2 regions of the Streptomyces sp. NPDC049970 genome follow, and region 1 is predicted to be linked to the other one. Evidence: riboswitches for the same ligand, from Rfam matches in the RefSeq annotation. Region 1 holds a riboswitch; the other holds the start of a gene.
What was found. A riboswitch is a leader RNA that binds a small molecule or an ion and turns the genes downstream of it on or off. The one in region 1 is predicted to bind glycine.
Positions count from the first base shown of each region.

Region 1 (6,506 bases):
CTGAGCAACTCCTCGTACGCGTCGAGGCGCCCGGGGGTCACCTGGCGCAGCATGTGCTCGATCTGCCCGGCCGCCGCGGTGCCTGACGCACTCACCCTGGGTCCCGCCCCTCTTCGATCCGCTGTTCCGCCGTCCGCGTGCTTCACGGTGCCGTGCCGCCGCTCCGGGCCACGGGGCGGCCCCGCCATCAAACCAGCTTATGTGCCGCCCCTGACACCGGCTTGACGCCGGATGGTGAGGGGATCCCCCTCCTCCCTACCCCTCGCGCCGGTAGAACGGGCGCACCTTGTCCCGCATCCAGTCGCCGACCGGGTCCTGGGCCACGTCGAGGAGGACGAGGTTGACGGGCCACGGCACCTGGACGCGGCTGAGCGCCCGGCCGAGCGCGTCCAGCGGAGCGCTCTGCGCCGCGGCGTCCCAGGTCGTGGACTCCACGCCGACGAACAGGACCGGGTCGTCGCCCTCGATGCTGGCCAGCGCCCGGCGCGCGGTGCCGACCACGCCGGTCGCCTGGAACTCCGCGGACACCGCGGCCAGGAAGTCGACCGGGTCCTCCTTCCAGTCCGGTTCGTAGAGCCGGACCCGGCCCCCGCTCGCGGAACCGTCCAGCGGGGTGCGGCCCGCCCGGCAGAGCTCCGCGACCGCGGGCGGCGGCAGGGGCACACCCACGGCGCCGCCCGGGTTGACCGCGATACCGACCTGCGGGGGTAGGCCGCGGGCGAACTCCCGCGCGGGAGCCACGGTGAAGGAGAGGTGGGAGCCGACGCAGTACAGGAACTGCGCCTCGGAGCTGAACACCGGGACGAACGCGGCGCCGCCGATGTCGACCGTCGGCAGGTCGAGTTCGGCACTGCCGTGCCCGCCGCCGTTCGGAAGCGGCACCCAGAGCTGACTGCGGCCGAGCACCTCGACGAGCCGGCCCCCCGCGCCGGGTATGCCGAGTGCGGCGCCGAGCACCTCTTCGAGCTCGTTGGCCGGCCATCCGTTCGACGGATGGGGCGTGGCCTGGGCCGGAATGTCCACGGTGTCTGTGTCCTTTTCTCGCCATGCTGTGCGGCAGAAACCTTAGACCGGGTCGCACTCCGGCCGCAGGGCCGCAGGCGGGAGCGGTGCCCCGGCCGGCCGCAGCGTCCAGATTCCGGACAGCCGGCCGGAGCCGCGTGAACTGTGCGTATGCGAACGGTGACGTCCCAGGGCCCCCGCCGCCTCCCTCACTGGGCTACTCCCGCGGGAGCAGCGGCTCCGGGAACGAGATGCGGCCGACCGCCCCGGCGGCCTCACGGTCGAGCAGCACCGCCGAGGCGCAGCCCGGGGGCAGCAGACCGCTCTCGGTGTCGCGGAGCAGGCGGCCGACCGCGCGCCGGTGCCGGGCGAAGGCGTATCCGGAGACTCCGCGCCCGCGTTCCCGCTGCCCCTGCCGCGCCACCCCGGGGGCGACGTCGAGCAGCACGAGGTGGAGGGTGCGGCCCCGGCGCAGGGCCTCGCGTGCGAGCCAGCGCCGCACCCAGGCCTGCGTCCCGCAGTCGTGCACGACGCAGGACGCTCCCGAGCGCAGGGTCCGCCGCAGTCCGGCGTAGTGCGCGGCGCGCACCAGGGGCCGGTAGACGGCGTACGGGAGTAAGCGGGGCAGAGCAGCCGCCCAGCGGTCCCTGGTGTCCTGGGAGTCGATCGCGTGCTCCTGGACCGTGCGCCGGATCAGCGTCGACTTGCCACTGCCGGGCAGCCCGGAGACCACCACCAGGTCCCCCGCGGCGAAGTCCAGGCTGCGCGGGCCCCCGTCCTTCCCGCCCCGCAGGTCACGCACCACCGGTGCCCGCCCGCCCATCAGCTCCCGGGCGGGTACGCCCGGCTGCCTGGGCATCGCGCCGTGTGCGGCCCCCGCGGTCGTCGCGAAACGCTGCAACCTCATCGCCCTCCCCCTGCCGATTCACCCACCGACCTGCCCAAGAAGTGTAAAGAAAAGGCAATGCGGCACAACCGTTCCGGTCCGTACGTGTCGCCGCCGGCCGGCCGGGGACTCCGGCACGGACCGGACCTCCCCACTCTCCTCCGATGCGTGCGATGATGACCCCGCCAACTGGATAAAGGCCGTTCGAATCCGCGCGGGAGAGTTCCGGTCACTGTGTGCGCCGGGCGCCGAAGGAGCAAGTTCCTCCCTTGAATCTCTCAGGCCCCGTACCGCGTGGATGAGGCAGATCTGAAAAGCGGGCCGCTCTGCGGCCCCACCCAAGGTGCAAGCCGATCCCGAGGGGGCCGACCCTTCAGGACCCTTTCAGGGGCTCTCGGCGAACCTCTCAGGTTCCGATGACAGATGGGGAGGGATCACCCTCTGTCGTCATGCCCTGGAGCCATGTCCATGAGCACTGCCCCGAGCGCCCCCCGTCTCACCGCCCTCGACGCCCTGCACCGGTCGCTGGGCGCCACCATGACCGACTTCGCCGGCTGGGACATGCCGCTGCGGTACGCCAGCGAGCGCGAGGAGCACAACGCCGTGCGCACCACGGCCGGCCTCTTCGACCTGTCCCACATGGGCGAGATCACCGTCACCGGCCCGCAGGCCGCGGCGTTCCTCGGCTACGCACTGGTCGGCAACATCGCGACCATCGGCGTGGGCCGGGCCCGCTACACGATGATCGTCGCCGAGGACGGCGGGATCCTGGACGACCTGATCGTCTACCGCCTGGGCGAGGCCGACGCCCCGGAGTTCATGGTGGTCGCCAACGCGGGCAACGCCCAGCTGGTCCTGGACACCCTGACCGAGCGTGCGGCGGGCTTCGAGGCCGAGGTGCGGGACGACCGCGAGGCGTACGCGCTGCTCGCCGTACAGGGACCCGACTCCCCCGGCGTACTGAAGTCGGTCACGGACGCCGACCTGGACGGACTGAAGTACTACGCCGGCCTGCCGGGCACGGTCGCCGGTGTCCCGGCGCTCATCGCCCGGACCGGCTACACCGGCGAGGACGGCTTCGAGCTCTTCGTGGCCCCCGCCCACGCCGAGCGGCTCTGGAAGGCGCTCACCGAGGCCGGCGCGCCGTACGGCCTCATCCCCTGCGGGCTCTCCTGCCGCGACACGCTCCGCCTGGAGGCGGGGATGCCGCTGTACGGGCACGAGTTGACCACCGCGCTGACCCCCTTCGACGCGGGCCTCGGCAGGGTCGTGAAGTTCGAGAAGGAGGGTGACTTCGTGGGCCGCGAGGCGCTTCTCGCCGCGGCCGCCCGCGCGGAGAGCGCCCCGCCGCGCAAGCTCGTCGGCCTGATCGCCGAGGGCCGCCGGGTGCCGCGCGCCGGCTTCTCCGTCGTGGCCGGCGGGGAGGTCGTCGGCGAGGTCACCTCCGGTGCGCCGTCGCCCACGCTGGGCAAGCCGATCGCCATGGCGTACGTGGACGCGGCGCACGCCACGCCCGGTTCCGGGGGTGTCGGCGTCGACATCCGGGGCACGCACGAGCCGTACGAGGTCGTGGCACTGCCGTTCTACAAGCGCCGCAAGTGACGCCGAGCGGCACGGGGCGCCACGGCCACGTGACGCAGTCGTGTCTCACACCGTAAGACCACCGTTCATCAGCACTCCCCCGCGTACAGGAGAATTCAGGTCATGAGCAACCCCCAGCAGCTGCGGTACAGCAAGGAGCACGAGTGGCTGTCGGCCCTCGAGGACGGCGTGGCCACGATCGGCATCACCGAGTACGCGGCCAACGCGCTCGGTGACGTCGTCTACGCCCAGCTCCCGGAGGTCGGTGACACGGTTACCGCGGGCGAGACCTGCGGTGAGCTGGAGTCGACCAAGTCGGTCAGCGACCTGTACTCGCCGGTGACCGGCGAGGTCACCGCGGCCAACCAGGACGTCGTGGACGACCCGTCGCTGGTGAACTCCGCTCCCTTCGAGGGCGGCTGGCTGTTCAAGGTGCGCGTCGCGGAGGAGCCGAACGACCTTCTCTCCGCCGACGAGTACACCGCGTTCTCCGGCAACTGAGACCCCAAGGGACCCACTGATGTCGCTTCTCAACTCCTCCCTCCACGAGCTGGACCCGGACGTCGCCGCCGCCGTCGACGCCGAGCTCCACCGCCAGCAGTCCACCCTCGAGATGATCGCCTCGGAGAACTTCGCTCCGGTCGCCGTCATGGAGGCGCAGGGCTCCGTCCTCACCAACAAGTACGCCGAGGGCTACCCCGGCCGCCGCTACTACGGCGGCTGCGAGCACGTCGACGTGGTCGAGCAGATCGCGATCGACCGCATCAAGGCCCTCTTCGGCGCCGAGGCCGCGAACGTCCAGCCGCACTCGGGTGCGCAGGCGAACGCCGCCGCGATGTTCGCGCTGCTGAAGCCGGGCGACACGATCATGGGTCTCAACCTGGCCCACGGCGGTCACCTGACCCACGGCATGAAGATCAACTTCTCCGGCAAGCTCTACAACGTGGTCCCGTACCACGTCGACGACACCGGCGTCGTGGACATGGCCGAGGTCGAGCGCCTGGCCAAGGAGTCCAAGCCGAAGCTGATCGTGGCCGGCTGGTCCGCGTACCCCCGCCAGCTCGACTTCGCCGCCTTCCGCCGCGTCGCGGACGAGGTCGGCGCGTACCTGATGGTCGACATGGCGCACTTCGCGGGCCTGGTCGCCGCCGGTCTGCACCCCAACCCGGTGCCGCACGCCCACGTCGTCACGACCACCACGCACAAGACCCTCGGCGGTCCGCGCGGTGGCGTCATCCTGTCCACGCAGGAGCTCGCCAAGAAGATCAACTCCGCGGTCTTCCCCGGTCAGCAGGGTGGCCCGCTGGAGCACGTGATCGCGGCCAAGGCCGTCTCCTTCAAGATCGCGGCGACCGAGGAGTTCAAGGAGCGCCAGCAGCGCACCCTGGACGGTGCCCGCATCCTGGCCGAGCGCCTGGTCCAGCCGGACGTCACCGAGGTCGGCGTCAGCGTCCTCTCCGGCGGCACGGACGTCCACCTGGTCCTGGTCGACCTGCGCGACTCCGAGCTGGACGGCCAGCAGGCCGAGGACCGGCTCCACGAGCTGGGCATCACCGTCAACCGGAACGCCGTCCCGAACGACCCGCGGCCCCCGATGGTCACCTCGGGTCTGCGGATCGGCACGCCGGCCCTGGCGACCCGCGGTTTCCAGGCCGAGGACTTCACCGAGGTGGCGGAGATCATCGCCGCCGCGCTGAAGCCGGCCTACGACGCCGACGACCTCAAGGCCCGCGTGATCGCGCTCGCCGAGAAGTTCCCGCTGTACCCCGGCCTCAAGTAGGCCGTCCGCAGTTTGCACGCAGGGTGGGGGCACCGCGCACACTGAACACAGTGAGCGCGGTGCCCCACCCCTTTGCCCCGCGCCCCCGGGCCCACCGGCCCGTCCCGCACCACCCGGGCGGACAAAGACGTCCACCAACGCCTTAGGAGTACTCCCGTGGCCATTTCGGTCTTCGACCTCTTCTCGGTCGGCATCGGCCCGTCCAGCTCCCACACGGTCGGCCCGATGCGCGCGGCCCGCATATTCGCCCGCCGGCTCAAGAACGAGGGCCTGCTGGCCCACACGGCGTCGATACGCGCCGAGCTGTACGGCTCGCTCGGCGCCACCGGCCACGGCCACGGCACCCCGAAGGCCGTCCTGCTCGGCCTGGAGGGCGAGTCGCCCCGCACGGTCGACGTCGAGGGCGCCGACGCCCGTGTCGAGGAGATCCGCGCCTCCGGGACCATCAGCCTGCTGGGCATGCACGACGTCCCCTTCGACGCCGACGACCAGCTGGTCCTGCACCGCCGCAAGGCACTGCCGTACCACGCCAACGGGATGACCCTCTTCGCGTACGACCGCGAGGGCGCCCCGCTCCTGGAGAAGACGTACTACTCGGTGGGCGGCGGCTTCGTCGTCGACGAGGACGCGGTGGCGGGCGAGAACCCGATCGTGCCGGACGACACCGTCCTCAAGCACCCCTTCCGCACCGGCGACGAACTGCTGCGGCTCGCCCGGGACACCGGCCTGTCCATCTCCTCGCTGATGCTGGAGAACGAGAAGGCCTGGCGGACCGAGGAGGAGATCCGGGCGGGACTGCTGGAGATCTGGCGCGTCATGCAGGCCTGCGTGGCGCGCGGCATGTCCCGCGAGGGCATCCTGCCCGGCGGCCTCAAGGTCCGCCGCCGGGCCGCGAACTCCGCCCGGCAGCTGCGCGCCGAGGGCGACCCGCAGAAGCACGCGATGGAGTGGATCACCCTCTACGCGATGGCCGTCAACGAGGAGAACGCCGCCGGGGGCCGCGTCGTCACCGCCCCGACCAACGGTGCGGCCGGCATCATCCCCGCCGTCCTGCACTACTGGATGAACTTCGCGGCACACGGCTGCACCGAGGCCGAGAAGGACGACGGCGTCGTCCGCTTCCTGCTGGCCGCGGGCGCCATCGGCATGCTCTTCAAGGAGAACGCCTCCATCTCCGGCGCCGAGGTCGGCTGCCAGGGCGAGGTCGGCTCCGCGTGCTCCATGGCGGCGGGCGCCCTCGCCGAGGTCCTGGGCGGC
Region 1 covers NZ_JBFALP010000003.1:394,554-401,059, reverse strand. The annotation lists gene AB0I83_RS08060 (enhanced serine sensitivity protein SseB C-terminal domain-containing protein) at 1-95, opposite strand, end outside; gene AB0I83_RS08055 (enhanced serine sensitivity protein SseB) at 256-1,023, opposite strand; gene AB0I83_RS08050 (AAA family ATPase) at 1,220-1,909, opposite strand; glycine riboswitch at 2,094-2,191, shown strand; gene gcvT (glycine cleavage system aminomethyltransferase GcvT) at 2,357-3,490, shown strand; gene gcvH (glycine cleavage system protein GcvH) at 3,593-3,970, shown strand; gene glyA (serine hydroxymethyltransferase) at 3,990-5,249, shown strand; gene AB0I83_RS08030 (L-serine ammonia-lyase) at 5,406-6,506, shown strand, end outside.

Region 2 (6,506 bases), on a different contig from region 1:
AATTTCCCGAAGTCACCATCTCCAAGATCCGCTTCTTGGAGTCCGAAGGGCTCGTGGAGCCTGAGCGGACTCCCTCGGGCTACCGGAAGTTCTGCCCTGCCGACGTCGAGCGGCTGGCCCAGGTCCTGCGGATGCAGCGGGACCACTACCTGCCGCTCAGGGTCATCCGTGAGCACCTGGATGGCCTGGAACGCGGCGAGAAGGCCTCCCTGCCGCCCGGTGGCGGCCAGGGAGCCTCCGGGGGGACTTCGTGGGACCAGGACAACGGTCGGGCCACCGCGGTCCGCATCGGGCGCTCCGAGCTCCTTGCCGCGGCGGAGGTCTCCGAGGAGCAGCTCGGCGAGTGGGAGTCCTACGGTCTCGTGGTGGCGGCGGCCGGCGGAAGCTACGACGCCGAGGCGGTCACCGTGGCGCGGCTGGTGGCCCAGCTCGGCCGGTTCGGACTGGAACCGCGGCACCTGCGGGCCGTGAAGGCGGCGGCCGAACGTGAGGCAGGCCTGGTCGAACAGGTCGTCGCGCCCCTGCGACGGCACAGGAATCCGCAGACCAGGGTCCATGCGGAGGCCACCGCCAAAGAGCTCGCCGACCTCTCCGTCCGGCTCCACGCCGCGCTCGTCCAGACCGCCCTGAGGGCCGTCTTCCACTGAGTGCGGGGGAGCCCGACTATCCAAACATGGCGAGCACGTCCTAGGGTTGCTGTGTGAACGAGCTCGACGTTGTGGGTGTCCGGGTGGAAATGCCCTCCAACCAACCGATCGTGCTCCTGCGTGAAGTGGGAGGCGACCGGTACCTCCCTATTTGGATCGGCCCTGGGGAAGCGACCGCGATCGCCTTCGCCCAGCAGGGCATGGCTCCGGCCAGGCCGCTGACCCATGATCTCTTCAAGGATGTGCTCGAGGCCGTCGGCCAGGAGCTCACCGAGGTCCGCATCACGGACCTCAGGGAAGGGGTCTTCTACGCGGAGCTGGTCTTTGCCAGTGGGGTCGAGGTGAGTGCGCGGCCGTCCGACGCCATAGCGCTCGCCCTGCGCACCGGTACGCCGATCTACGGCAGTGACGGGGTGCTGGACGACGCGGGCATCGCCATTCCCGACGAGCAGGAGGACGAGGTGGAGAAGTTCCGCGAGTTCCTCGACCAGATCTCCCCGGAGGACTTCGGCACCAACAGCCAGTGACCGTCCCTACGGGGGCTCCGTCAGCGCATCCGAGAAGCCGTTCCCGGAAATCAGTCACGGGAAACCACCCTCAGGGTGATTATCACTCGGCGTGCCGAGTGTGGCGATCGTTGACGCACCCCTGGTGACTGCCTACCTTCGAGATGGCAGGTCAAGGACGGAGGTCGGCGTGGGAAGCAGCGGCGACGGTACGGCTGAGGGTGGTCGGTACCGGCAGCACGGCAGGGCGACCGACCACTCCATCAGGCAGCCGGCTCAGCCGGCGACAGTGGCAGCGGACGGCGTGGCAGTGGCAGGGGACATCGGCTATCGGGGGCCCACAGCGTGCGCGGCTGCCGGGATCACCTACAGGCAGCTCGACTACTGGGCACGCACCGGGCTCGTGGAGCCCAGTGTCCGTCCGGCGTACGGCTCGGGGACGCAGCGTCTCTACAGTTTCAGGGACGTCGTGCTCCTCAAGATCGTCAAGCGGTTCCTGGACACGGGTGTGGCGCTCCAGAACATTCGCACCACCGTCCAGCACCTGAGGGCACGGGGGTTCACGGACCTGGAGCGGATGACCCTCATGAGCGACGGGGCGACGGTCTACGAGTGCTCGTCGCCCGACGAGGTGGTCAGCCTCCTCCAAGGGGGCCAGGGGGTCTTCGGTATCGCCGTCGGCGTGGTGTGGCGGGACGTAGACGCGGCGCTCTCGCAGTTGCACGGCGAGCGCGTCGACACCGGCGAGACGCTGATCGGCAACAACCCGGCGGATGAGCTGGCCCGGCGGCGCAACCGCGCGGTCTGATCCACGCCACTGACAACCGCCCCGCACGTGCCGTGCGGGGCGGTTGTCAGTGGCGTAGGGCACCATCGGTCCATGTGAGAGCCGCGCCCACCATCCTGCATCTGGACATGGATGCCTTCTACGCCTCTGCGGAGCAGGCGGCGAAGCCCAGCCTGCGCGGCAAGCCTGTGGTGGTGGGCGGACTCGGGACACGCGGCGTGGTCGCCACCGCGTCCTACGAGGCCCGGCGCCTGGGAGTGCACTCGGCCATGCCGACGGCGCAGGCGAGACGGCTCGCGCCCAACGCGGCCTATCTGGTGCCGCGCTTCCCGCTCTACCGCGCCGTCAGCGACCAGGTGATGGATCTGCTCGGGCGGCTGTCCCCGCTGGTGGAGCCGCTCAGCCTGGACGAGGCCTTCGTCGACCTGGAGGCGGGCGGGGTCGCCGACGACTCCGACTCGGCCCGCGCGATCGGTGTCCGCCTGCGCACGGTGATCAGGGCGGTGACCGGCCTCAGCGGTTCCGTCGGTCTGGCCGGCTCCAAGATGCTCGCCAAGATCGCCTCCGAGGAGGCGAAACCCGACGGGCTGATGCTGATCGAGCCGGGGACCGAGCGTGAACTCCTGGCGCCCAGGTCCGTACGCATCCTCCCCGGCGTCGGGCCCGCCACCGGGGACCATCTCCGGCGCGCCGGCATGACCGTCGTCCAGGACCTGGCGGACGCCGGGGAGGCGGAGCTCGTGCGCCTGCTGGGAAAGGCGCACGGCATCGCGCTGCACCGCATGGCCCAGGGGTTCGACGACCGTCCCGTCGTGACGGAGCGGGACGCCAAGTCCGTATCGGTCGAGGACACCTTCGACGTCGACCTGCACGACCGCGTGAGGGTCAGGGCCGAGGTCGAGCGGCTGGCGGACCGGTGCGTGCGCCGACTGCGGGATGCCGGGCGGTCCGGGCGGACGGTGGTCCTCAAGGTGCGCCGCTACGACTTCTCGACGCTCACGAGGTCCGAGACGCTGCGGGGCCCCACCGACGACCCGGTGGTGGTCAAGGAGGCCGCCGCGAGGCTTCTGGAGGCCGTGGACACCACCGGCGGCGTGCGGCTGCTCGGGGTCGGAGTGACCGGGCTGGCGGACTTCACGCAGGAGGACCTCTTCGCGCAGGCGGCCGAGGCGGAGACGGCGGCCGAGGCCGAGCAGGCGGCGGCCTCCGACGCCGCCCCGGCGGAACCCGTCGTCACCGAGGAGGAGGCGGCTGCCGAGGACGCCGTACAGCTCGCCGCCCGGCGCTGGCCCGCCGGCCACGACGTGCGGCACGACGTCCACGGGCACGGCTGGGTGCAGGGCAGCGGCATCGGCCGGGTCACCGTGCGGTTCGAGGAGCCGTGGACACCGCCGGGGCGGGTGCGCACGTTCCGTATCGACGACCCCGGCCTCCAGCCGGCCGAACCGCTTCCCCTGGTCCGGGAGCCGGTGGACTACTCCTCCTGGCCGGCCAGCCTGCCGAAGTCCCTGTCCGGGCCCGTTCCGCCGGACGGGGCGGAGTCCAGCCCGTAGTGGCGGTAGAGCTGCAACTCCTGCTCGGGGGAGAGATGGCGGCCGACACCGAAGTCGGGCGCGTCCTTGATGAGTGCCCGGTCGAACGGGATCCGCAGCGAGCCGTCGACCACTTCGCTCGGTTCCAACGGGACGAACGCGTCCCGGGTGAAGAGGCCGGTACGCACGGCGGCCCACTCGGGTACGCCCGTCGCGTCGTCCAGGTAGACCTCGTCCACGGTTCCGATCCTGGCACCTCGGCGGTCGAAGGCCTTGCGGCCGATCAGGCTGCGCGGATCGATGTCGCTCTGCACGGTGCCTCCCACTGCTCGCGACTGCGTCAGGGTGGTCGCAACTGCTCCACAGCCACTACAAAAGGCCAGATCCGGGGTATCGGCCACTCGAGACGGCCGCCGTCCGGCCCGCTGGTAGGCTTGAACACGGCTGCTGACCCCGCGCGGGAGAGTCCTTCGGAGCGATCCGGAGGCGCCGAAGGAGCAACTCCTCCCCGGAATCTCTCAGGCCCCCGTACCGCACGGACGAGGTCACTCTGGAAAGCAGGGCGGAATCCGTACGGCACACGCCGCGACGGGCACCGCCCTCACCGACGGTGAAAGCCGGTGTGCCGCAAGGCCGCCGGTGAAGCTCTCAGGTCGAGATGACAGAGGGGGAGGCCGTTCGGGCAGCCACGCCGTGGCGCGCCCCTCGCAGGTCGTTACAGACCAGGAGGCCTCCATCATGACCCCCCCTCGCACTCCGCTCTCCCAGCTCGAGCAGGGCATCCCCTTCGAGCAGCGTCACATCGGGCCCGATGCCGAGGCCCAGGCGAAGATGCTTGCCCAGGTCGGCTACGGCTCCCTCGACGAGCTCACCGCCGCCGCGGTGCCCGACGTGATCAGGAGTGCCGAGGCGCTCGACCTCCCGGAGGCTCGCACCGAGGCCGAGGTACTGGCGGAACTGCGGAGCCTCGCGGACCGCAACCAGGTGCTCACCCCGATGATCGGGCTCGGCTACTACGGCACCTTCACCCCGCCGGTGATCCTGCGCAACGTCATGGAGAACCCCGCCTGGTACACGGCGTACACGCCCTACCAGCCGGAGATCTCCCAGGGCCGCCTCGAAGCGCTCCTGAACTTCCAGACGATGGTCGCCGACCTCACGGGCCTGCCGACCTCCGGAGCCTCGCTCCTGGACGAGGGAACCGCCGCCGCCGAGGCGATGGCCCTGGCACGGCGTGTCGGAAAGGTGAAGGGCGGCGTCTTCCTGGTCGACGCCGACACCCTGCCGCAGACCGTCGCGGTGATCGAGACCCGCGCCGAGCCGGCCGGTGTCGAGGTCGTCGTGGCCGACCTCTCCGCCGGGATCCCGGCGGAGGCCGCCGAGCGGGGCGTGTTCGGTGTCCTGCTCCAGTACCCCGGCGCGTCCGGTGCGGTACGCGACATCCGGCCCGTCATCGAGCAGGCGCACGAACTGGGTGCGATCGTCTCCGTCGCCGCCGACCTGCTGGCGCTGACCCTGCTCACCTCGCCCGGCGAACTGGGCGCCGACATCGCGGTCGGCACCACACAGCGCTTCGGCGTGCCCATGGGCTTCGGCGGACCGCACGCCGGCTTCATGGCCGTACGCGAGAAGTTCGCCCGGAGCCTGCCCGGCCGTCTCGTCGGTGTCTCCGTCGACGCCGACGGCGACCGGGCCTACCGCCTGGCGCTGCAGACCCGCGAGCAGCACATCCGCCGGGAGAAGGCCACCAGCAACATCTGCACCGCCCAGGTGCTGCTCGCCGTCATGGCGGGCATGTACGCCGTCTACCACGGGCCCGACGGCCTGCGGACGATCGCGCGGCGCACGCACCGTTTCGCCGCCATCCTGGCCGGCGGGCTGCGGGCGTCCGGGACCGACGTCGTGCACGACGCGTACTTCGACACCCTCACCGTGCGTGTCCCCGGCGGGGCTGCCGACGTCGTGGCCGCCGCGCGCGGCCGGGGTGTGAACCTTCGCCTCGTCGACGGCGACCACGTCTCCCTCGCCTGCGACGAGACCACCACCCGCAGTACGATCGCCGCGGTCTGGGCGGCCTTCGGAGCCGAAGGGGACGTCGAGGCACTGGACGCCTCCGCCGAAGACGCCCTTCCCGAGGCGCTGCTGCGCACCGACGCGGTCCTCACCCACCCGGTCTTCCACCAGCACCGCTCGGAGACGGCGATGCTGCGCTACCTGCGCAAGCTCGCCGACCGGGACTACGCCCTGGACCGGGGGATGATCCCGCTGGGCTCCTGCACCATGAAGCTCAACGCGACCGCGGAGATGGAGTCCATCACCTGGCCCGAGTTCGGTGCGCTGCACCCGTTCGCGCCGGCCGAGCAGGCGCAGGGCTTCCTCACCCTCATCCGTGAGCTCGAGGAGCGTCTCGCCGAGGTCACCGGCTACGACGCCGTCTCCATCCAGCCCAACGCGGGCTCCCAGGGCGAGTTCGCCGGCCTCCTGGCCGTGCGCGCCTACCACCGCGCCAACGGGGACCACGGACGTACGGTCTGCCTGATCCCGTCGTCCGCGCACGGCACCAACGCGGCGAGCGCCGTGATGGCCGGTATGAAGGTCGTCGTCGTGAAGACCGCCGACGACGGCGAGGTCGACATCGCGGACCTCCGGGACAAGATCGCCAAGCACCGCGACGAACTCGCCGTGCTCATGATCACCTACCCCTCCACACACGGAGTCTTCGAGGAGCACGTCGCCGACATCTGCGGTGAGGTGCACGACGCGGGCGGCCAGGTCTACGTGGACGGCGCCAACCTCAATGCTCTGGTCGGCCTGGCCAAGCCGGGGCACTTCGGCGGCGACGTCTCCCACCTCAACCTGCACAAGACCTTCTGCATCCCGCACGGCGGCGGTGGCCCGGGCGTCGGTCCGGTCGGCGTACGCGCCCACCTCGCGCCGTACCTCCCCAACCACCCGCTTCAGCCCGCGGCGGGTCCGGAGACCGGCGTCGGACCCATCTCGGCCGCCCCGTGGGGCTCGGCGGGCATCCTGCCCA
Region 2 covers NZ_JBFALP010000008.1:6,699-13,204, forward strand. The annotation lists gene AB0I83_RS16665 (MerR family transcriptional regulator) at 1-647, shown strand, start outside; gene AB0I83_RS16670 (bifunctional nuclease family protein) at 701-1,174, shown strand; gene AB0I83_RS16675 (MerR family transcriptional regulator) at 1,416-1,961, shown strand; gene AB0I83_RS16680 (DNA polymerase IV) at 2,036-3,493, shown strand; gene AB0I83_RS16685 (PRC-barrel domain-containing protein) at 3,415-3,786, opposite strand; glycine riboswitch at 3,921-4,016, shown strand; gene gcvP (aminomethyl-transferring glycine dehydrogenase) at 4,211-6,506, shown strand, end outside.
Region 2: it holds a riboswitch for glycine, as region 1 does, so the genes downstream of both, gcvP (aminomethyl-transferring glycine dehydrogenase) here and gcvT (glycine cleavage system aminomethyltransferase GcvT) in region 1, are expected to answer to the same signal.